2 regions of the Frigoribacterium sp. Leaf44 genome follow, and region 2 is predicted to be linked to the other one. Evidence: predicted binding sites of a transcription regulator. Region 2 holds the regulator's gene; the other holds the start of a gene.
What was found. Region 2 encodes HrcA, which represses chaperone genes, less so after heat shock. Its sites were predicted from a motif close to TTNGCACTCGNNNNNNNCGAGTGCNAA; they were not measured.
Positions count from the first base shown of each region.

Region 1 (11,442 bases), on a different contig from region 2:
CTACCTGGCCATCGTCACCATCTGTTCGGCGGAGATCATCCGGTACGTGGGACGGTCGAGCATCCTGACGACCACGACGGGTGGCTCGAACGGCATCCCCGGGGCTTCGTACCGCGAGGCCTTCACCGCCCTGTCGCCCCTGCCCGACGGACAGACGACGATCCTGTGGTTCACCTACGAGAACAACGGCGTCAACGGCTGGTGGATCCGCATCGCCGGCTGGAGCATCGTCGCCCTGCTCAGCCTGCTGGTCTTCCTGCTCAGCCGCAGCCCGTGGGGCCGCGTGCTCAAGGGCATCCGCGAGGACGAGGACGCCGTGCGGAGCCTCGGCAAGAACGTCTACTCGTACAAGATGCAGGCCCTCGTGCTCGGCGCGCTGATGGGGTCGCTCGCCGGCATCATCTACGTCCTGCCGAGCTCGGTGCAGCCGGACAGCATGGGACGGTCGATGACCTTCTTCATCTGGACGGCCCTGCTGCTCGGTGGTGCGGCCACCGTGTTCGGCCCGGTGCTCGGAGCGATCCTGTTCTTCGTCACCCGCCTCCTGGTGCGGACCCTCGCCGGCGACTTCATCCCGTCGAACATCATGAACGGCCAGCAGGCCGAGCAGTTCTCGTACATCCTCGTCGGCATCGCCCTGATGCTGCTGATCATCTTCAGGCCACAGGGCATCCTCGGAAAGAAGAAGGAGTTGGCGTTCAGTGTCTGACACCTCGAGCACCACCAACGGACCGGCCCCGAGCGGCAGCACGCTGCCCCGCCGCGAGGGCTACGACTACGACCGCAGCGTTCTGCGCTCGAAGCTCACCACGGTCGAGCGGACCCCGGGGTCGGCCAAGCCCGACCCGATCCTCACGGTCGACAACGTCGTCCGACGCTTCGGCGGCATGACCGCCGTCGACGTCGGCCACGTCGAGGTGCAGCGCGGTGCCATCACGGCACTGATCGGCCCCAACGGCGCCGGCAAGACGACCTTCTTCAACCTGCTGACCGGCTTCGACAAGGCCTCGTCCGCCCCCACGGCGTTCAAGCGCGGCGGTCCGGGCGTCGCGAAGTGGGTGTTCGAGGGCAAGGCCATGGGCAACGTGGGCGCCGCCAAGGTCGCCCGATCGGGCATGGTGCGGACGTTCCAGCTGACCAAGGCGCTCTCGCGGCTCACGGTCATGCAGAACATGCTGCTCGGTGCGAAGGACCAGCCCGGCGAGAACTTCTTCGTCGCGATCGTCGCGCCGCTCTGGCGCAAGCGAGAGCGCGAGATCGAGGCCAAGGCCGAGGACCTCCTCGCCCGGTTCAAGCTGCTCGAGAAGAAGGACGACTTCGCCGGCAGCCTCTCGGGCGGCCAGCGCAAGCTGCTCGAGATGGCCCGTGCCCTCATGAGCGACCCGGCCATGATCATGCTCGACGAGCCGATGGCCGGCGTGAACCCGGCGCTGACGCAGTCGCTCCTGGGGCACATCCAGAGCCTGCGCGACGACGGCACCACGGTCCTCTTCGTCGAGCACGACATGCACATGGTCCGCCACATCTCGGACTGGGTGATCGTCATGGCCGAGGGGCGCATCGTCGCCGAGGGCCCGGCCGACACGGTCATGGACGACCAGGCCGTCATCGACGCCTACCTGGGCGCGCACCACGACACCGACCTGGGCGACGACTCGCTGCTCGACGACGCCACGCTCGAACAGCTCGAAGAAGAGGTGGCGCGCGAGGACGCGGCCCGCGCGGCCGAGGCGACCAGCGCCTCCTCGTCCACCGGCGGCGTCGCGGGACGCGACCTGCCCGGACACCCCGACCCCTCGACCCCGCAGGCCACGAACGCGGCCGACGACCAGCTGTCCGACGGACGGCAGAGCGGAGACAAGCGATGAGCACGGCACAGGACGGCGCGGGCGCCACCACCGCCCCCAAGCACCCGGGCACCGAGAAGTTCGCGGGCGTCGAACCGGTCATGAACGCGACCGACCTCGTCGCCGGCTACCTGCCGGGCGTGAACATCCTCAACGGGTGCGACCTCGTCTGCTACCCCGGCGAGCTGATCGGCATCATCGGCCCGAACGGCGCGGGCAAGTCGACGCTGCTCAAGGCGCTCTTCGGCCAGGTCAAGATCCACTCGGGATCGGTCACCCTCGGCGGCACCGACATCACGAACCTCAAGGCCAACAAGCTGGTCGAGGCGGGCGTCGGCTTCGTGCCGCAGACCAACAACGTGTTCCCCTCGCTCACCATCGAGGAGAACCTGCAGATGGGCATGTTCCTGCGGCCCAAGAAGTTCGCCGAGCGCCTTGAGGTCATCTACGACCTCTTCCCGGTGCTCGCCGACCGTCGCGGCCAGCGCGCCGGATCGCTCTCGGGCGGAGAGCGCCAGTCGGTCGCCATGGCCCGTGCCCTGATGATGGACCCGAAGGTGCTGCTGCTCGACGAGCCGTCCGCCGGCCTGTCGCCCGTGCGCCAGGACGAGACGTTCATCCGCACCCGCCGCATCAACAAGGCCGGCGTCTCGGTGATCATGGTCGAGCAGAACGCCCGCCGCTGCCTGCAGATCTGCGACCGCGGCTACGTCCTCGACCAGGGGCGCAACGCCTACTCGGGCACCGGTCGCGAGCTGGCGGACGACCCCAAGGTCATCGAGCTCTACCTCGGCACCCTGGCGAAGGACGTCGACGCGTCCTGACGCCCCCGGTGGCACCCTGAGGCCCCGATCACGCCCTGGCGTGGTCGGGGCCTCGTGCGTGCGTCCGGGGGCCTCGGGGCTGGGCGCCAGGGCTGGGCGCCGGGGCTGCGCGCCGCGCGTCGTGCCGCGCACCCGGTCTCGACGCGGTGCGGTGCACGAGACGCGGTGCGGAGGGGAGCGCGGGCCCACGGCCGGCGGGCCCGGGACGAGGAGGCGCGGTGCCCGAGGACGCGGACGTCGCGACCTTCCTGCGGTGCGGCTCCGCGCCTCGTCGGCACGCCGAAGGGCCCGGCACGATGACTCGTGCCGGGCCCCGGGTGGTGCGAGGTGCCGTTATTCGACCTTGCCCTCGATGCCGGTCTGGTAGACGGGCTTGTTGTCGGCGTCGAACGTGTAGACGCCGATCGAGGCGGACGACGGGTCGTTGTTGTCGTTGAACGATCCGATGCCCGAGGGGCCGGTGTAGTGGATGTCGTCACCGGCGTCGAGCGCGGTCTTGCAGTCCGCGTACGTGGTGCACTCGGTGCCGCCGTTCGCCCCGGAGACCGCGGCCATGTTGGCCTGGATCGTCCCGGCGTCGGTGCCGCCACCCGCCTGCGCCGCGAGGGCGGTCAGGATGACGGCGTCGTACGACTCGGCCGCGTACGAGAAGTCGGCCAGTTCGCCGCCCTCGCTCGCCTGGTATCCGGCCACGAGCTTCGACTTGAAGTCGGCACTGGCGTCGGCACCGGGGATCGTGCCCTTGGCCCCCTCGAGGGTGCCGGGCTCGAAGTCGGCGCTGTAGTCGGCCGTGTTGCCGTCGGACATGTAGACCTTGCTCATGTCCCAGCCCTGGCTCTTCAGCTCGGGGACGATCGACTTGGTCTCGTCGAAGGCGAGGATGACGATCGCGTCGGGCTCGGCGGCGATGGCCGCGGACACCTCGGACGAGAACGTGGTCTGACCGGGGGGGAACTCCTCGCCCTTGCCGGTGCCGCCGTAGACGACGGTGCCGCCCGAGCTCTCGATCGACTTCTGCGTCGAGTCGCGGAGACCCGTGCCGTAGGTGTCGTTGAAGACGAGGAACGCGACGTTGGCGTTGCCGTCGGCCGTGATCTGCTGGCCGAGCGCCGAACCCTGCACCGAGTCCGGCGGAGCGGTCCGGTAGTAGTACGACGAGTAGCCGCTGAGCGAGCTCGCCGTGTTGGCCGGCGAGATCTCGATGATGCAGTTGCTGGTGAGCTGGTCGACCACGTTGAGCGTGACGCTCGACGATTCGGCACCGAGCACGACGGGCACCTTCGCGTCGATCAGTTCCGTCGCGGCGTTGCTCGACACGGTCATGTCGTTGCTGTCGCCCGAGTCGGTGCTGGTCGAGATCTCGGCGGGCTGGTCGAGCACGCCGCCGGCGGCGTTGATGTCGCTGATGGCCAGGTTCGCCCCCGCGATGGCGGGCGGGCCGAGGTAGGCCAGGGTTCCGGTCAGCGGCAGCATCGTGCCGATCGCGAAGGGATCGGTGCTGGGCGTCCCGACCTCGCACTTGGCGGCGGGATCGGCCTTGGCCGACGACGACGACGAGGCGTCGTCAGAGGGAGATGCCGTCGAACAGGCAGCGAGCAGCACGGAGGCTGCGCCGGCGAGAGCCAGTGCTCGGAGGGCGGTGCTGGATCGGATCATCCGTGGAACCCTTTCGTGGACAGCGGCAGTGCAGCCCGACCGGTGGCGGTCGAACCTGCCGCGATTGGTCCGAAACTAGGGGTCGAATGTTTCTGGCGTGTGTTCTCGACGTCAAAGTGACGTTTCGTTAGCCATTCGTGACTTTGCGAGGGATGGTCGTTTCTAGGCGGTCGGTGCCACCGCGAGCGGTCGACGTGACCGCCGCCCCGCGCGCACCATGTCGACGGTGAGCACGATCGAGGCGACCCAGACGATCGCGAAGCCGACCCATCGCGCCGCCGACATGTGCTCGCCGAGCACGACGACGCCCACGACGAACTGCAGCACGGGGGCGACGTACTGCGTCAGCCCCACGGTCGTCAGGGGAAGCCGACGCGTCGCCGAGGCGAAGAGCAGCAGCGGCACGGCCGTGATGACACCCGTGCCGATCGTCGCGAGGGTGTGCCCGACGCTCACGGTGCCGAGCACGACGCCGCCCCCGAGGCCCGTCACGTGCAGCACGATCAGGGTGACGGCCGCGAAGGGGGCGATCCAGAGCGTCTCGAGCGTGAGCCCGCCGACCGCGTCGACCCGCCCACCGACCTGCTTCTTCACCAGGCCGTAGAGCCCGAACGAGAACGCGAGGACGAGCGAGATGAACGGGGGCCTGCCCGCCCCGATCGCGATCACGAGGACGGCGACGGCGCTCAGCCCGACGGCCACCCACTGGGTCGTGCGCAGACGTTCACGCAGCACCACCACGCCGAGCAGGACCGTCACGATCGGGTTGATGAAGTACCCCAGGGCCGCCTCGACCACGTGCCCGCTGAGCGTCGCCGAGATGAAGACCGTCCAGTTGACGACGATGAACGCCCCCGCCAACCCCATGGTGCCCACCACGCGGGGCTGCCGCAGCAGGGCCAGGAACGATCGCAGCGCCCCCGTCACGACGAGCAGCACCGCGCAGAAGACGAGCGAGAACAGCACCCGCCACGCGACGATCTCGAACGGGCCGGCCGGGGCCAACAACAGGAAGTACACCGGCAGTACGCCCCAGAGCCCGTAGGCGCCCAGGGCGTAGGCCAGGCCCGCCCCGCCGGCCCCGGCGACGCCGAGCCCCGAGGTCGGGGCGGAGGGGGACGAGGAGGCGCGGGTCGAGGTCACCAGGCGACTCTAGGTGGCTGCGCCCGCCGCCGGAACGGCCACTCCTGCCACCGTGGATCGATCGACGGACGATCACGCCTGGGGACGAACGGTCACCGGTGGTCGCGCCGCGGACACGACGAAGGCCCCTGCCGGAGCAGGGGCCTTCGGGACGGCGACCGGGGTCGCGGAGCACGGCCGGAGCCGTGCCGAGGTGCTAGCGGACGATGACCGCCAGGACGTCGCGAGCCGAGAGCACGAGCAGGTCTTCTCCGCCGTACTTCACCTCGGTTCCGCCGTACTTGCTGTAGATGACCTTGTCGCCGGTGGCGACGTCGAGCGGCACGCGGTTGCCGTTGTCGTCGATGCGGCCCGGGCCGACCGCCACCACTTCACCCTCTTGGGGCTTCTCTTTGGCGGTGTCGGGGATCACGAGACCCGAAGCAGTGGTCTGCTCGGCTTCGACCTGACGAATGACGATGCGATCTTCGAGCGGCTTGATGCTGACCGACACGGGTGACCTCTTCTTTCTCGGTGCTACGAAAACATGGGGGCTGGCACTTGCCGGGGGCGAGTGCCAGAACAACTGTAGGACGAGACTGGCACTCGGTCAATCCGAGTGCCAACGCGTCGGCCCGCGTGCGTCACACTGGACGACATGGATTCCTCCGAGCTGCTCGAAGTCCTCTCGCCCGAGGGGCTGCGGCTGCTCGACTCGCTGCCGACGGGCGGCGCCTCCGGCGACGACGTCGTCGGCACGGTGGCCGCGTTGCGCAAGCAGGGCCACTCCCCCGCCCTCGTGTCGGCGGTGCTCACGCAGGCCCGGCTCCGTGGCCGGGCCGCAGCCAAGTTCGGCGAGTTCGCGAGCCGCATGCTGTTCACCGAGGCGGGCCTCGAACAGGCCACGCGCCTCCCGGTCGCCGCGCGCCACGCCGGACGCTACGCCGCGGCGGGCGTCGGCAGCGTGGCCGACCTCGGCTGCGGCATCGGTGGCGACGCCCTGGCGTTCGCCGCGCTCGACCTCGACGTGCTCGCCGTCGACCGCGACGAGGTCACCGCGGCCGTCGCGTCGTACAACCTCGCGCCCTGGTCGTCGTCACGCGTCGAGCAGGGCGACGCCGAGACGACCGACCTCGGGGGCGTCGAGGGCGTCTTCCTCGACCCGGCACGACGGACGTCCGGCCACAGCGCCACGAAGCGCCTCGCCGATCCGGCCGACTGGTCCCCCGGCCTCGACGTCGCCTTCGGCTTCGCCGACCGCCTGCCCACCGGCGTCAAGCTCGGCCCCGGGGTCGACCGCGAGCTGCTGCCGACCGACGCCGAGTGCCAGTGGATCTCGGTCGACCGCGACGTGGTCGAGGTGGGCGTGTGGTTCGGTCCGCTCGCGCGGCCGGGGGTGGGCCGATCGGCTCTGGTGATCAGCGCCTCCGGGGCGTCCGAGCTGACGGCTGCCGCCGACTCCGACGACGTGGACCCGGGCGACCTCGGCGAGTACCTCTACGAGCCCGACGGCGCCGTCATCCGGGCGCGCCTGATCGGCGACCTGGCCCGGTCGATCGACGCCCGCATGATCAGTCGCGACATCGCCTGGCTGACGACGGAGGCGCGGGTCGACACCCCCTTCGCGCAGGGTTTCCGCGTGCTCGAGACCTTCCCGCTCGACGAGCGGACGCTCAAACGCGAGCTGAGGGCCCGGGGCATCGGGCGCCTCGAGATCAAGAAGCGCGGGGTCGACGTCGATCCGGCGACGTTCCGCAAGCGACTCTCGTTGCAGGGCACCGGGACGGCGACCCTCGTGCTGACCCGCGTCGCGGGGCGGCACACGGCCCTGCTCTGCGAGCGCCTGGCCTGACGCCCCGCCCCGTCCGACGAAGGGGCAGAAGACGTCGTTCGCCGGATCGGGAACGACGTCTTCTGCCCGCTCGGGGCCCGGTCCGGTCCGGCCGCGGTCAGTACCCGCCGTAGTAGTCGGAACTCGACGAGAACCCGGCGATGAAGAGGCCGAAGGCCACCCAGCCGATCACGATGAGGACGACGCCGGCGTAGCCGACGATCAGCCCGGTGAGCCAGAACCCGCGGGCGGGGCGCTCACGCGACATGCCCAGGTGGCCGAGCACGATGCCCGCGATGGACGCCACGATCGAGAGTCCGAAGGTGAAGGGTGCGAGCACGACGCCGGCGATGGAGCCGATCATCGAGAGCAGGCTGAGCAGGCGAGGGGGCTGAGCGGCACCCGCCGAGGCGTAGGGCGGGTAGGGCGAGCCGTAGGGCTGCTGGCCGAACTGCGCACCGGGCTGACCCTGCTGGCCGTAGGACTGCTGGCCGTAGGACTGCTGACCGTACGGAGCGCCGGACTGACCGTACTGCGCACCGGGCTGACCCTGTTGGCCGTAGGACTGCTGACCGTACGGCGCACCGGGCTGACCGGAGGGCTGCGGGCCCTGGGGCTGCTGACCGTAGCCCTGCGGCTGACCGTAGCCCGACGGCTGACCCTGCGGCTGACCGTAGCTCGACGGCTGACCCTGCGGCTGGCCGTAGCCCGGTCGTTGACCCTGGGGCTGCTGGCCGTACCCCGTCTGCTGGCCGTAGCCCTGCTGCCCGTACCCTGCCGGCGGCTGCGCACCCGGCTGGCCGTAGGGGGGCCGGGGCGGCTGGGGCGCACCCGGCGGGACCTGCCCCGGGCGGGACTGCGGAGCCGGAGTCCCCTGGGGCGCACCGTACGGCGCCGAACCCGTCGGGGGCACCCCGGCGTACGGCGACGAGGCGGGCGGCTGCGACGTGGCCCCCGGGAAGGCGGTCGGCGGCAGCGGCGGCGAGGCGGTGGCCGCGCCGCCACCCTCGGTCGGGCGCGTGGGGGGCGCGGTGGGTGCCGCGGGCGGCGTCGGAGCCGAGGGCGCGGTCGGCGCCGAGGACGGCGTCTCGGGAGTGGTGTCGTCGGTGGCCATCAGCTGCCTTTCGCGAGCGGTGCGTCGGTCGTGCCGCCGGAGCGGCCGGTCACGCCTGTGACGGTCGCGTCCCGGGACACGAAAGGGCCCGCACCGTCCGGTGCGGACCCCGTCATGCTAGCGAGGGTCGTGATGAGCGGCCCCTGGGAGGCGATGCCCGACGACGCGAGGACGACCTACGAGTTGTAGCTGCCGTCGTAGAGGTCGGGGTTGCTGGCGATGGCACCGAACAGGACCACGAGCAGGATGATGCCGATGATGGTCAGGGCGACGACGACGTAGCCGAGGATGAGACCCGTCAGGGCCATGCCGCGGCCCTCTTCGCCCCGCTTCTTGATCTGGCTCAACGCCATGTGGCCGGTGACGATGGCACCGAGCGCCGTGATCGAGGTCACGAAGCCGGCGATGCCCAGGATCATCGAGACGAGGGCGAGGGTGTTGCGCTGACCGGGGCGGGCGCCGTTCTGCCCCTGGTAGGCCGGCTGACCGCCGGAGGGCTGCCCCGGGTAGGCCGGCTGCTGGCCCTGGTACGGGTTCTGCGACGAGGGCTGGGCGTGGGGTGAGGGGTTCTGGTCGGTCATCGGGGACGTCCTTCTGCTGAGGGTCGGCCGGTGACGGCCGCGGTCGGTCGAGCGCCCATGCTATCGGCGACCGATGGCCTCCGACCGGGGCGGGTCGCCCGGGCCCCGCCTCGGGGTTCAGACCGCCTGGACCGTCGTCACCGGCAACGTCGAGTCGGCCCCGAAGTCGAGCGGCGACGGCGCCCGGCCCCGGGACACGAGCTCGGCGCCGAGCGCCGCGATCATGGCACCGTTGTCGGTGCAGAGCGAGAGGGGCGGCACGCGCAGCTCGACCCCGGCCGCGGCGCACCTCTCGGCCGCGAGCTCGCGCACGCGGGCGTTGGCGACGACTCCCCCGCCGAGCAGCAGGCGGGGCACGCCCCGGTCGGCGCAGGCCGCGAGAGCTTTGGTGAGCAGGACGTCGGCGACCGCCTCGCGGAAGCTGGCCGCGACGTCCGCGACCGGCACCGCGCCTCCTTCGCTGCGACGCTGTTCGACCCACCGGGCGACGGCCGTCTTGAGCCCCGAGAACGAGAAGTCGTACCGGTGCTTCGACAGGTCTTTCGGCAGGGTCAGCCCCCGCGGGAAGCGGACGGCCCTCGGGTCGCCGCCCTCGGCGACGCGGTCGATCTGGGGCCCCCCGGGGTAGGGCAGGCCGAGCAGGCGGGCGACCTTGTCGAACGCCTCGCCCGCGGCGTCGTCGATCGTCTCGCCGAGCAGTTCGACGTCGTCGACGAGGTCGCGCACGTGCAGCAACGAGGTGTGGCCCCCCGAGACGAGAAGCGCGATGGTGGGCAGCTCGAGCTCGCTGCCGTCGTCGCGCAGCACGTCGGCTCCGACGTGGCCGACGAGGTGGTTCACGGCGTAGAGGGGCTTGCCCGTCGCCAGGGCGAGGGCCTTGGCCGCACCGACGCCGACCATGAGCGCACCGGCGAGCCCGGGCCCGCTCGTCACGGCGATCGCGTCGAGCTCGGCCGTCGTGACGCCGGCCTCGGCGAGCGCCGCGGCGAGGGCGGGTTCGAGCGCCTCGAGGTGGGCGCGCGCGGCGACCTCGGGCACGACGCCGCCGTAGCGGGCGTGTTCGTCCATCGACGACGAGATGACGTTGGCGAGCAGGGTGCGGCCGCGCACGATGCCGATGCCGGTCTCGTCGCAGCTGGTCTCGATGCCCAGCACGAGCGGCTCGAGGACGGCCGGCTCGGCGGCGGCGGGCTCGGCAGCGGCGGACGAGGAGGCGCGGGTGACGGTCACGGGCGGACGTCCTGTTCGTCGAGGGGCGCGTCGCCGAACGGCTCGACGTGGCCCGGGGTGGTCTCGGTGGTGGCCGGCGGGACGCGCAGTCGCATCACGACCGCGTCGACCCCGTCGGGCATGTAGTACCGCGGGCGGACGGCGATCCGCTCGAAGCCGAGCGTCTCGTAGAGGTGCTGTGCCCCGGGGTTGTCGGCCCGCACCTCGAGGAACACCTCGCGCACGCCGCCCTGACGGGCCTCGGTGAGCAGCTGGGTCAGCATCGCCCGCCCGAGCCCCTGCCCCTGGTGCTCCGCGAGCACGGCGATGGTCTGGACGTCGGCCTCGGGGGCCCCTCTCGGCGCCAGCATGCCCGCGTAACCGATGACGGTGGTGTCGTCCCCCTCGGCCGTCGCGACGAGGTACCGACCACCGGGGGCGGTGAGCTCGTGCGTCATGCTCGCCCGCGACCAGGCGTCGTTGACGAAGGTCGACGTCTCGATGGCCATGATGCCGTCGAGGTCGTCGAGGGTGGCCGTGCGCAACAGGACGCTCATCGCGTGACCGGCTTGGGACCGGCCGACGGGGTGACGTCGGGCTCGCGCAGGTACAACGGCTCGGCGTCGGCGAACGCGCGACCGTGCTCGAAGAGACGCTCGGCCAGCATGCCCAGGGCGGCCGCCGAGACCGTCGTCGCGTCGGGGTCGGTGCGCGGCCAGGACGAGGAGGCGCCGGTCGCCTCGTCGAGGTCGGCCGGCCTCACGAGGGCGGGGCCGGCCACGATCACGGGCAGGCCGTCGTCGTCGAGCCCCGACCACGCGCTGTACGCCACCTCGCGACGGCGGGCGTCGGTGACGACGACGAGCGGCGAGTCGACGGGCCCGCCGGCGGCGCCGACGGAGCGGCCGGCCGCCGCCGAGAGCCGCTCGAACGCGACGGCGTCGTGGCTGCCGACCGACAGGCACGGGACGCCGGCGCCGAAGGCGAAGGCGCGGGCGGCGGCGATGCCGACCCGCAGGCCCGTGAAGGGGCCGGGGCCGCGACCGGCGACCACGGCGGAGAGCTCGGACGGGGTCACGCCGGCCTCGCGCAGGGCGTCGTCGATCAGGCGGCCGATCACCTCGGCGTGACGCCGGGTGTCGGCGACCGTGTGCTCGGCGAGCACGCCGCCGTCACGGTCGACGACGGCGACGGACGAGCCGGCTGAGGTGTCGATGGCCAGGATCACGGGGTCAATCGTAGGCGGTGTCGGGAAGCC
Region 1 is NZ_LMLG01000006.1:611,706-623,147, reverse strand. It holds gene ASE87_RS11495 (branched-chain amino acid ABC transporter permease) at 1-709, shown strand, start outside; gene ASE87_RS11490 (ABC transporter ATP-binding protein) at 753-1,868, shown strand; gene ASE87_RS11485 (ABC transporter ATP-binding protein) at 1,949-2,671, shown strand; gene ASE87_RS11480 (ABC transporter substrate-binding protein) at 3,005-4,327, opposite strand; gene rarD (EamA family transporter RarD) at 4,490-5,470, opposite strand; gene groES (co-chaperone GroES) at 5,667-5,963, opposite strand; gene ASE87_RS11465 (class I SAM-dependent methyltransferase) at 6,108-7,301, shown strand; gene ASE87_RS11460 (DUF4190 domain-containing protein) at 7,399-8,394, opposite strand; gene ASE87_RS11455 (DUF4190 domain-containing protein) at 8,571-8,975, opposite strand; gene tsaD (tRNA (adenosine(37)-N6)-threonylcarbamoyltransferase complex transferase subunit TsaD) at 9,093-10,130, opposite strand; gene rimI (ribosomal protein S18-alanine N-acetyltransferase) at 10,202-10,741, opposite strand; gene tsaB (tRNA (adenosine(37)-N6)-threonylcarbamoyltransferase complex dimerization subunit type 1 TsaB) at 10,738-11,412, opposite strand.
Region 1: groES (co-chaperone GroES) is a predicted target of HrcA. The motif match lies at 6,049-6,075, and genes of this name have one in related genera.

Region 2 (11,442 bases):
GTGACGATGGGCTGCCCGAAGACCTCGGACGGGCTGCCCTGCCCCGAGTCGAGCAGACGGGCCGACGTCGCGACCTCGGCCGGGCCGAGGTCGTGGCCGCCGCGGACCATCGAGACGAGCTCGTCGACGAGCCCCTCGGCCCGGCCAACCGCGGACGAGGGCCCCTCGAGGGTGACCTCGTTGCCGCGCACGAGCACGCGGACCTCGGGGTACTGCTTCTCGACCGCACGCAGCAGGCGGTCTTGCGGGCCCAGCAGCTGGACCATGGCGACGCCGTCGACGGTGACGTCGACGCGCCGGACGTCGTCGCCCGTCGTCGGTGTCGAGGGGCCGGTGGCGTTCGTGTCGCTAGTGGGCAAGGGTGCCTTCCTCCAGGGGTCCGCCGAGCACATGGGCGTGCACGTGGAACACGGTCTGCCCGGCGGATGCGCCGGTGTTGAAGATCAAACGGAACTCTGACCCGGAGTGTTCCCCGAACGCCGCCGGGTCGGCCGCGAGCCGGGAGGCGGTCGCCACCAGCTCGGCGAGCAGCGCGGGGTCGCCCTCGGCGAGTTCGACGACGTCGCGGTACGCCTGGGTCTTGGGCACCACGAGCAGGTGGACGGGTGCCCGGGGCGCGATGTCGCGGAACGCGATGACCGTGTCGCTCTCGAACACGATGTCGGCGGGGATCTCGCGCGCGACGATGCGGCTGAAGACGGTGGGCTCGTCGGAGGTCTCGGACATGCTGCCCATCGTAGCGACGACCGCCGACACGACCCCCGGGTGCGTGGCGGTCACCAGCGGCCGAGACGCACGCTCAGCACGGACAGGGCGGCCGGACCGGCCGTGGAGGTACGCAGGACGGCGTCCCCGAGGCGCACGGCGCGGGCACCGGCCTCGGCTAGCTGCTGCAGCTCGGCGGGCGACACCCCGCCCTCGGGACCGACGACCACGACGACGCGGTCGGGCACCGCGCCTCCTGCGGTGAGGTCGACCGCCGTGAGCGCCTGCTCGGCCGACGGCTCGAGCACGAGGACGAGATCGCGGGAGGCGCGCTCGGCCAGCTGCCGCGTCGTCGCGAGCCCGGACACCTCGGGCGCCCACGGACGGATCGACTGCTTGGTCGCCTCGCGCACGATCGACGACCAGCGGGTGAGCCCCTTGGCGACCTTGGGACCCTCCCAACGGGAGATGCTGCGGGCCGCGGCCCACGGGACGATCTCGTCGACGCCGAGCTCGGTCGCGGCCTGTACCGCGAGCTCGTCGCGGTCGCCCTTGGCGAGGGCCTGGGCGAGGACCAGCCGCGTCGTCGGCGCCTCGTGCCGCACCACCCGCGTCGCGAGCAGCACCAGCCGCTCGGGCGCCGCCTCGCTCACCTCGCCCTGGACCACCAAGCCCCGACCGTTGCCGAGGGTGAGCGCTTCGCCCACCCGGACACGGCTGACCGTCACCGCGTGCCGCGCCTCGGAACCGGTCAGCTCGACGGTCGAACCGACCTCGGCGGCGACCAGGTCGTCGACCAGGTAGAAGTGCGCCACGATCAGAAGTTGAGGAAGCGGTCGCGCAACTTGCCGAAGAGGCCCTGCTGGAAGTGCGACAGCTCGGGAGCCGCAGAGCGCCGACCCGAGGCGAACTTCTCGATCAACTCGCGCTCTTTGTGGCTGAGCTTGGTCGGGGTGACCACCTGGACGCCGATCTTGAGGTCGCCGCGACCCGTTCCGCGCAGTCGGGTGATGCCGCGGTCCTTCACGGTGAGGATGTCGGCACTCTGGGTGCCGGGCCTGATCTCGACCTCGATCTCGCCGTCGAGCCCGGTGAGCGTCGTCGTCGTGCCGAGGATGGCGTCGGTCATCTGCACCTCGAGCGTCGCCAGCAGGTCGTCGCCGTTGCGGCTGTAGGTGTCGTGGTGCCGCACCTTGACCTCGAGGTAGAGGTCGCCGTTCGGGCCGCCGGCCTGGCCGACCTCGCCCTGACCGGGCAACTGGAGCCTGAGCCCGGTGTCGACGCCCGCGGGGATGTCGATGGGGATCGAACGCCGGGCCCGGACGCGCCCCTGGCCCTGGCACGTCGGGCAGGGGTTGGGGATGACGGTGCCGTACCCACGGCAGGTTCCGCACGGGCTCGACGTCATGACGTTGCCGAGCAGCGAGCGCACGGTGCGCTGGATCTGCCCGGAGCCACCGCAGATGTCGCAGGTCTGGGGCGAGGTGCCGGGTGCACAGCACGAGCCGCTGCACGTGTCGCAGAGGACGGCCGTGTCGACCTCGATGTCGCGCTGCGTGCCGAAGACGATGTCCTCGAGGTCGACCTCGAGGCGCAGGAGCGCGTCCTGCCCGCGTTCGCGCCGGGACCGCGGCCCCTGACGTTGGCCCTGACCACCACCGCCGAAGAACGCGTCGAAGATGTCGCCGAAGCCGGCGGCCCCGCCACCGCCACCGCCGCCGAAGCCGGGCTGCGGACCCAGGTCGTAGCGTTCGCGTTGCTGCGGGTCGCTGAGCACGTCGTAGGCGTGCGTGACGTCCTTGAACCGTTCGGACGCGTCGGGGCTGGGATTGACGTCGGGGTGCAGCTCGCGAGCGAGCTTGCGGTACGCCTTCTTGATCTCTTCCGGGGTCGCCTGACGGTCGACTCCGAGGACGTCGTAATGATCTGCCACTGGTTCTCGTCTGCCTCTGGTGTGGTGTGGTGGTCTTCCCGGCGGGGCCGGGCCCGGCGGACCGGGACGGGATGGGGTCGTGGGACGGCCGGGGCCGTCGGCGTCGGCTACCGCTCGGCGAGCAGCGACGACAGGTAACGGGCGACGGCACGCACCGCCGCCATGTTGGTCGAGTAGTCCATGCGCATGGGCCCGAGGACGCCGAGCCTCGCGATCTCGCTGCCCTGCGTCGAGTACCCGCTGGCCAGCACCGACGCCTGCGACAACCCGAACGAGGCGTTCTCCCGTCCGATGCTCGCGGCCACGTCGACGGCGTCGAGCTGCATCTCGCCGAACAACCGCAGCAGGGCGACCTGTTCTTCGATCGCCTCGAGCACCGGGAAGAGGTCACCGCTGAAGTCGTCGCCCGTGCGCACCAGGTTCGCCGCACCGGCCATGACGAGGCGGTCCTGGCGTCCGGCGGCGATCTGCTCGGTGAGGCTCGCGACGACGACGCCGACGACCGCCGCGAGATCGGGGCGGAAGCGCGTCGGCAGGTCGGTGAGGGCCGTGGAGGCCTCACCGAGGGGCCGTCCGCCGACCGCGGCGTTGATGGCGGCCCGCAGTTCGGACAGGAAGGACTCGTCGACGGCGGTGCGGATGTCGACGACCCGCTGCTCGACCTGGCCGCTGTCGGTGATGAGCACCGTCATGACGCGGCCGTCGCCCAGGCTGACCAGTTCGACGTGACGCACGCGGGCCCGGGAGAAGGTGGGGTACTGCACCAGCGCCACCTGGTTCGTGAGCTGCGACAGCAGACGGACCGTCCGCCCCAGCACCTCGTCGAGGTCGGTGGAGTCGCCGAGGAAGGTCTCGATGGCCTGACGCTGGGCGGCGCTGAGGGGTCTCAGGTCGGCGAGCTGGTTGACGAAGAGCCGATAGCCCTTGTCGGTCGGCACCCGACCCGACGAGGTGTGCGGGGCCGCGATGAGCTCTTCTTCTTCGAGCAGCGCCATGTCGTTGCGGATCGTCGCCGCCGAGACGCCGAACTGGTGTCGCTCGACGATGGACTTGGAGCCCACGGGCTCACGGGACGCGACGTAGTCGTGCACGATGACGCGCAGGACTTCGAGACCGCGTTCGGAGACCATGACGCACCTCTCTTCGCTCGACGCCCCGGGTCGTCCGCCCGCCGGGCGACCGGTCCTGGCACTCGACGTGCCGGACTGCCAATCGTACGACACCTCCGTCGCGAGGCCTACTCGCGCCGCGCCCGGCTGCCCTAGGGTGGCGGGGACATCCGCAGGACACTCACGAACAGGTGCAGCCATGACCGAGAACCCTCCCGCCCAGCCGAACGGCCCGCAGAACGGGCGACCCGGCCAGAACGGGCAGCCCGGCCAGCCCTACGGCCACGGCCAGCAGCCCGGTCAGGGCCAGCAGCCCGGCGCCGGCTACGGCCAGCAGCCCGGCTACCAGCAGCAGCCCGTCCAGCCGATGCGCCCCGAGGACGAGAAGCTGTGGTCGACGCTCATCCACCTCGGCGGCATCATCTTCGCGTTCGTCCCGGCTCTCGTCGGCTACCTCGTGTTGAAGGACCGTGGCCCGTTCATCCGGGAACACACCAAGACCGCGCTGAACTTCCAGATCACGATGGCCATCGTCTACGTGATCTCGGCGATCCTGTCGATCATCGTCATCGGAGGCGTGCTCGCACTCGTCGCCGGCATCCTCGTCATCATCTTCTCGATCATCGCCGCCGTCGCGGCCAACAAGGGCCAGTGGTACAAGTACCCGCTGACCATCGAGTTCATCAAGTAGGCGGTCGACCGGCCCGGACGGGCACGACGCGAGGCGCGACTCCCCCGGGAGCCGCGCCTCCTGCGTTCCGGGCCCGTGCCTCCCGGGCCCGTGCCTCCGGGTCCGTCGCCTCGGGGCGCCGACCGAGAACGTGACTCGATCCGGGCACACCGGGTCAGTCGGGCAGCAGGCGCCGCACGACGGCGTCGGCCATGAGGCGACCCTCACGGGTGAGCACCACGCGACCCTGCAGGGCCGGGCGCCCCTCGACCCAGCCGTCGGCGATGAGCCCGGCGACCGCCTGGCGCCCGTCGTCGTCGAGCTCGGAGGTCGGCAGCCCCTCGCGGATGCGCACCCCGAGCAGGACGCGCTCGACCCGACGGGTCTCGTCGTCGAGGGTCTCGCGCCCCGCGGCCGGTGACTCGCCCGCGGCCATGCGTTGTTGGTAGGCAGCCGGATGCTTGACGTTCCACCATCGGACGCCGCCGACGTGGCTGTGCGCGCCCGGGCCGACGCCCCACCAGTCGTGGCCCTGCCAGTAGGCCAGGTTGTGGCGGGAGCGGTGCTCGACGCCACGCGACCAGTTGCTGACCTCGTACCAGTCGTACCCCGCCGCGGCGAGCCGGTCGTCCGCGATTTCGTACATGTCGGCCGCGGTGTCGTCGTCGGGCATCGGGACCTCGCCGCGCTTGATCTGGCGGGCGAGCTTCGTGCCGTCCTCGACGATCAACGAGTAGGCCGAGAGGTGGTCGGGCTGCTGCTCGAGGGCGACGTCGAGAGAACGCCTCCAGTCGTCGAGGGTCTCGCCGGGCGTGCCGTAGATGAGGTCGAGGCTGACGTCGAGCCCGGCGTCACGCGCCCAGCGCACCACGAACGGGATGCGCTCGGGATCGTGCGTGCGCTCGAGGGTGGCGAGCACGCTCGGCACGGCCGACTGCATGCCGAAGCTGACGCGCGTGAACCCGGCGTCGGCGAGCTGCTGCAGGTACGCGGCGTCGACCGAGTCGGGGTTCGCCTCGGTCGTCACCTCGGCGCCGGGCTCGAGACCCCAGGTGTCGACCATCGCGTGCAGCATCGACGTCAGGTCGCCCGCGGGCAGCATCGTCGGGGTGCCCCCGCCGAAGAACACCGAGGAGGCGCGGCGCGGCGGCAGACCCGCCTCGCGCAGCACACGTCCCCCGAGCTCGATCTCGGCGACGGCCTGCCCGGCGTAGTCGTCCCGGCGTGCGCCCCGCAGTTCGTCGCCGGTGTACGTGTTGAAGTCGCAGTACCCGCAGCGCACGCGGCAGAACGGGACGTGCAGGTAGACCCCGAAGTTGCGGTCGTCCGCGCCGACCGCGACGGTCTCGGGCAGGCGTCCGTCGACGGGGGCGGGATCGCCGAGGGGAAGGGCTCCGGGCACCGTCAGGCGCCGGTTCCCGAGGCGTCGCCGCGCGGACCGGTCGGGGGCCGGTCGTCGCCGCGGGGATCGCCGACCCCGGCCTCGGTGTCCTCCACGACGACGACCTCGTCGGTCTGCTCGCCCTTCTCGTTGAGGCTCAGGGCCCGCAGGTACCGCTTCGTGTACTGCGCCTGCGTGCGTCGCAGGAAAGGTGCCACGAGGCGCCATTTCGCGCTCGACGGCTTGGAGAACGACCTGATGGAGAGCCAGACCGAACCGTCGTCGGTCTGGTCGACGATCCAGGATTCCTCGCCGCTCTCGGGGTGGCCGTCGAGGGTTCCGTACGCGAAGCCCTTGCGCTTCGGTTCGTCGATGACGTAGACGACGCGGACCGGCGCCTCGACCGTGCGCCCGTAGGCCTCGATGCTGAGCGTGGCCGTCGTGCCCGCCGTGAGGAGGGGTGTGCCGTCGGGCGAGTACCGCGACTCGTCGCGCGCGGTCGTCCACTCGGCCGCGTCGACCGGTTGCCCGTGCTCGTCGAACTGGACGGGCGTGTACTCGCTCTCGTCGGCCGGCGGCACGCTGTCGACCCGGACGCGGATGCCGCTGCGCTCCTGGATCTGCCAGGTCATCGTGGCGATCCAGGCCGCGGCGAAGCGGGCGTCGCCGTGGCCGACGCGCGCCCGGTACTCGGCCGGCTTGAATCCCTTCGGCGGGTACTGCATGAGGTCGGGGGCCTGCGTCGCCCCGACCTCGCCGTAGGTCGTGCGGGTCTCCGTGTGGGTGGCTCGACGCATGGACCCTACTTCTTGTCTTTCTTCTCGACGTCACCGCTGAGGGCGGCGATGAAGGCCTCTTGGGGCACGTCGACCCGACCGATGGTCTTCATGCGCTTCTTGCCCTCTTTCTGCTTCTCGAGCAGCTTGCGCTTGCGCGAGATGTCACCGCCGTAGCACTTGGCCAGGACGTCCTTGCGCATGGCGCGGATGCTCTCGCGGGCGATGATCCGGGCACCGATGGCGGCCTGGATGGGCACCTCGAACTGCTGCCTCGGGATGAGCTCGCGCAACCGGCCCGTCATGAGGACCCCGTAGGCGTAGGCCTTGTCGCGGTGCACGATCGCGCTGAACGCGTCGACCTGTTCGCCCTGCAGCAGGATGTCGACCTTGACCAGGTCGGCCTCTTGGTCGCCGATGGGTTCGTAGTCGAGGCTGGCGTAGCCCGCCGTCTTCGACTTGAGGCTGTCGAAGAAGTCGAACACGATCTCGCCGAGGGGCATCGCGTAACGGATCTCGACCCTGTCCTCGCCGAGGTACTCCATGCCGAGCAGGGTGCCGCGGCGCTGCTGGCAGAGCTCCATGATGACGCCGACGTAGTCCTTGGGCGCGAGGATGCCCGCCTTGACCATGGGCTCGCTGACGCTGGTGATCTTGCCGCCCGGGAATTCGCTCGGGTTGGTGACCGTGACGGTCTGCTTGTCTTCGGTCGTGACCTCGTAGATGACGCTCGGCGCCGTCGTGATGAGGTCGAGGCCGAACTCACGCTCGAGGCGCTCGGTGACGATCTCGAGGTGCAGCAGGCCGAGGAACCCGCAGCGGAAGCCGAACCCCAGGGCCACGGAGGTCTCGGGTTCGTACACCAGCGCGGCGTCCGACAGCTTGAGCTTGTCGAGGGCCTCGCGCAGGATGGGGTAGTCGCTGCCGTCGATCGGGTAGAGCCCCGAGAAGACCATGGGCAGCGGCTCGGTGTAGCCGCTGAGTGCCTCGGTCGCGGGCTTGGCCGCCGTCGTGACGGTGTCGCCCACCTTCGAGAGGCGGACGTCCTTCACGCCGGTGATGAGATAGCCGACCTCGCCGACCGACAGCCCCTGGCTGGGGACGGGCTCGGGCGACGAGACGCCGATCTCGAGGATGTCGTGCGTCGACTTCGTCGACATCATCTGCACCTTCTCGCGCGGGTGCAGGGTGCCGTCGATCATGCGGATGTACGTGACGACGCCGCGGTAGCTGTCGTAGACCGAGTCGAAGATCATCGCGCGCGGCGGTGCGTCCTTGACGCCGACGGGCGAGGGGATGCGGTCGACCACGCGGTCGAGGAGTTCTTCGACGCCCATGCCGGTCTTGCCGCTGACGCGCAGTACGTCGGCGGGGTCGCCGCCGATCAGGCCGGCCAACTCGGCGGCGTACTTGTCGGGGTCGGCCGCCGGCAGGTCGATCTTGTTGAGCACCGGGATGATCTCGAGGTCGTTCTCGAGTGCCAGGTAGAGGTTCGCCAGGGTCTGGGCCTCGATGCCCTGGGCCGCGTCGACCAGCAGGATCGCGCCCTCGCAGGCGGCCAACGAACGGGAGACCTCGTAGCTGAAGTCGACGTGGCCCGGGGTGTCGATCATGTTGAGCGCGAACGTCTCGCCGTTGCGCTCCCACGGCATGCGGACGGCCTGGCTCTTGATCGTGATGCCGCGCTCGCGCTCGATGTCCATGCGGTCGAGGTACTGGGCACGCATCGCGCGCGACTCGACGACGCCGGTGATGCCGAGCATGCGGTCGGCCAGGGTCGACTTGCCGTGGTCGATGTGCGCGATGATGCAGAAGTTGCGGAGGGACTCGGGCTCGGTCGACGCCGGCTCGAGTGCGCGGGTTGCTTGGGGACTCACACGATCCTCTGGGGGTGGTGGGCGGGGGTACCGCACGATTCTCCCACGCCCGGGCGACGGATCGGGCGTCGAGCCGCGCGGGGCCCGCCCGTCGACGACTCCTGCCCGGTGCCACGGGCGGCACCGCGCCTCCTCGATCTCCGGCTCGCGCCGCGACGGCAGACAGGAGTTGCCGACGCGGGGGCCGGGACTGGAGGCGGGCACGTGGGGAGATGCGGGACGGGCGGGGCGGGCCGGGCGGGCGGGCGGGCCGGGCGGGCGGGCCGGCCGGGCCGCGGGTCAGGCGGTGGTGCCGGGGAGGAGCGCGATGACGCCCGCGCCACCGACGACGGCCAGGCCGACGGCGAGGGCGATCAGCGTGCCCGCGAGCATGACGGCGGACGAGATGATGCCGACGAGCGCCATGGTGCGCCCCTCGGGCTCACGGCGGCGCGACAGGATGCCGAGGACGAGACCGGCGATCGGCACGACGAAGGTGAAGCCGAAGGCGATCGAGGCGAGGCCGAGGACGAGGCTCCAGACGGCGAGGGGCGACCGCACGCCGGTGGTGGGGGCGGAGACGGTGGTGTGTACGGGTTGGTTCGTCATGCTCCGAGCCTAGGAAGACCCTCGCGGCGACCCCAGGGGGCTGACCCCCGGATGTCAGCGGGGGTCGACCGGCGCGGGCAGTTTGCCGAGCCCGCGGGTGATCACCTCGGGCGCGGACGCGAGGCAGACGCGGATCCACCCCTCGCCGCTCCGGCCGAACGCACTGCCCGGTGCGACCGCGACGCGCTCCGACAGCAGGAACCGCTCGGCCCATCCCGCCACGTCGCCCTGCGAGGCGTGGCTCACGTCGATCCAGAGGTAGAAGGCGCCGGTGGGCTCGAGGTAGCGGATGCCCCGCTCGTCGAGCAGCGTCGTGGCGAGGTCGAGGTTGCTCCGGTAGTGCTCCCGGGCATCGGCCACGGGCTGGTGATCCCCCACGACGGCCGCGAGGGCGGCGTGCTGGTCGGGCTCGGCCACACAGCTGATCGCCGCTTCCTGGACCGTGCGCATCGTCTCGGCGAGACCCTTGGGCGTCACGAGGTAGCCGACCCGCACGCCCGTCATGGCGTAGGTCTTGCTCATCGAGAAGACGCTGAACACCCGGTCGTCGGTGTCGAGCGAGGCGAGGCTGACGTGCTTCGGCCCGTAGGTGAAGTACTCGTAGACCTCGTCGCTGATCACCCAGAGGTCGTGCCGGCGGGCGAAGTCGAGCAGACGGCGCAACGTCTCTTCTGGGTAGACGACGCCGAGCGGGTTCGACGGACTGTTGACGACGAGGGCGCGGGTGCGGTCCCCCACGAGGTTCTCGAGCTCGTCGAGGTCGGGGTGGAAGTCGAGGTCCGGTGCCAGCGTGTAGGGCACGGGCACGGCGTCGAGCATGCGGGCGTTCATCGTGAAGGTCGTGTAGCCGGGGTCCGGCACGAGCACCTCGTCACCCGCCGCCAGCAGGAGCCCCATCGTCTGGTGCAGGGCCTGCGTCCCGCCGACGGTGACCCAGACCTGCTCGAGGTCCACGTGCACGTCGTTCTCGCGGGCGAGCTTGGCCACGAGCGCCTCGCGCAGGGCCGGGATGCCCCCGTTCGGCGTGTAGTCCGTGCGGTCGTCGGCCCAGGCGCGACGTGCGGCATCGGCGATGTGGCGGGCCACGGGCACGTCGGGCTCGCCCACCACGAGCATGTCGACGCCGTCCAGCTGGGCCGCCAGCTCGAACACCCGACGGATTCCGGACGCGGGCACGGTGGTCATGTGGGGCGCGAGCTGGGGCATGATGGCACGGTACTACGCACGACACGGCACGCCGTCGGGCCGACGCTCGTTGAGAGTCGGGCCTGCTGCTGGTAACGTTGCCTGTTGGCTTGCGCGTTACGTCTGCAGTGGCGGAACGCGATCGCAGCCGAGAGCCGCTCCGGTGGCCATCACCGGCGGCAGCACCGGGTCCACCGATTCACGTCGGTCGGACGCTCGGCTGGCGCACACCCGTCCGAGACACAGAATCCAGAAAGTAGTTCACGTGGCAAACATCAAGTCGCAGATCAAGCGCATCGGCACCAACAAGAAGGCCCAGGACCGCAACCGCGCCGTCAAGAGCGAGCTCAAGACCGCCGTCCGCGCCACCCGCGAGGCCATCGCCGCCGGCGACAAGGACAAGGCCACCTCGGCTCTGCTCCTCGCGTCGAAGAAGCTCGACAAGGCCGCCAGCAAGGGTGTCATCCACCAGAACCAGGCCGCGAACCGCAAGTCGTCCATCGCGAAGCAGGTCGGCGCCCTCTAGGCTCCCCTCCCCCGAGCCTGCGGGCTCGACGACGAAGGCCCCGTCTCGATCGAGACGGGGCCTTCGTCGTGCCGGACCGATCGTGGGGCCGGCACCGGAAGGTCAGGAGGCGCGAGTCACGACAGCAGCGCACCGCGCGTCGAGATCATGGTCACCATCCGCTCGAGTGCGTACACCGGATCGCGTTCGGCACCTTTGACGGCCGCGTCGGTCTCGGCGAGAAGCTCGATGCACCGGCCCAGCCCGTCCTCGGACCAGCCACGGAGGTCGCGTTGCGCCCGCTCGACCTGCCACGGGGCGAGCCCGAAGCGTGAGGCGAGTTGACCCGAGCCGCCGTAGGAACCCTGCAGCTTGGCCATCGTGCGGATCTTCATCGCGAACGCCGCCACCACGGGCACGGGATCGGCCCCGGTCGACAACGCGTGACGGAGCAACACGAGGGCCTCGCCCTGGTGACCCGCGATGGCCGCGTCGGCCACCTTGAAGGCGTTCGTCTCGACCCGGCCCGAGTAGTACTTCTCGACGGTGGCCTCGGTGATCTCGGCCGCGGCGTCGCTGATCAACTGCTGGCAGGCGCTGGCGAGCTCGGCCAGGTCATCGTTGAAGGCCGTGACGAGCGCCCGCAGCGCCCCCTGCGAGATGCGTCGTCGTTCGGAGGCGAACTCGGCGGCGGCGAACTCGAGCTTCTCGGT
Region 2 is NZ_LMLG01000001.1:913,105-924,546, reverse strand. It holds gene ASE87_RS04255 (PhoH family protein) at 1-359, opposite strand, end outside; gene ASE87_RS04250 (histidine triad nucleotide-binding protein) at 349-726, opposite strand; gene ASE87_RS04245 (16S rRNA (uracil(1498)-N(3))-methyltransferase) at 777-1,520, opposite strand; gene dnaJ (molecular chaperone DnaJ) at 1,523-2,638, opposite strand; gene hrcA (heat-inducible transcriptional repressor HrcA) at 2,746-3,768, opposite strand; gene ASE87_RS04230 (DUF4870 domain-containing protein) at 3,947-4,438, shown strand; gene hemW (radical SAM family heme chaperone HemW) at 4,593-5,819, opposite strand; gene ASE87_RS04220 (DUF1990 family protein) at 5,822-6,595, opposite strand; gene lepA (translation elongation factor 4) at 6,601-8,451, opposite strand; gene ASE87_RS04210 (DUF4190 domain-containing protein) at 8,731-9,039, opposite strand; gene ASE87_RS04205 (pyridoxal phosphate-dependent aminotransferase) at 9,094-10,245, opposite strand; gene rpsT (30S ribosomal protein S20) at 10,490-10,750, shown strand; gene holA (DNA polymerase III subunit delta) at 10,867-11,442, opposite strand, start outside.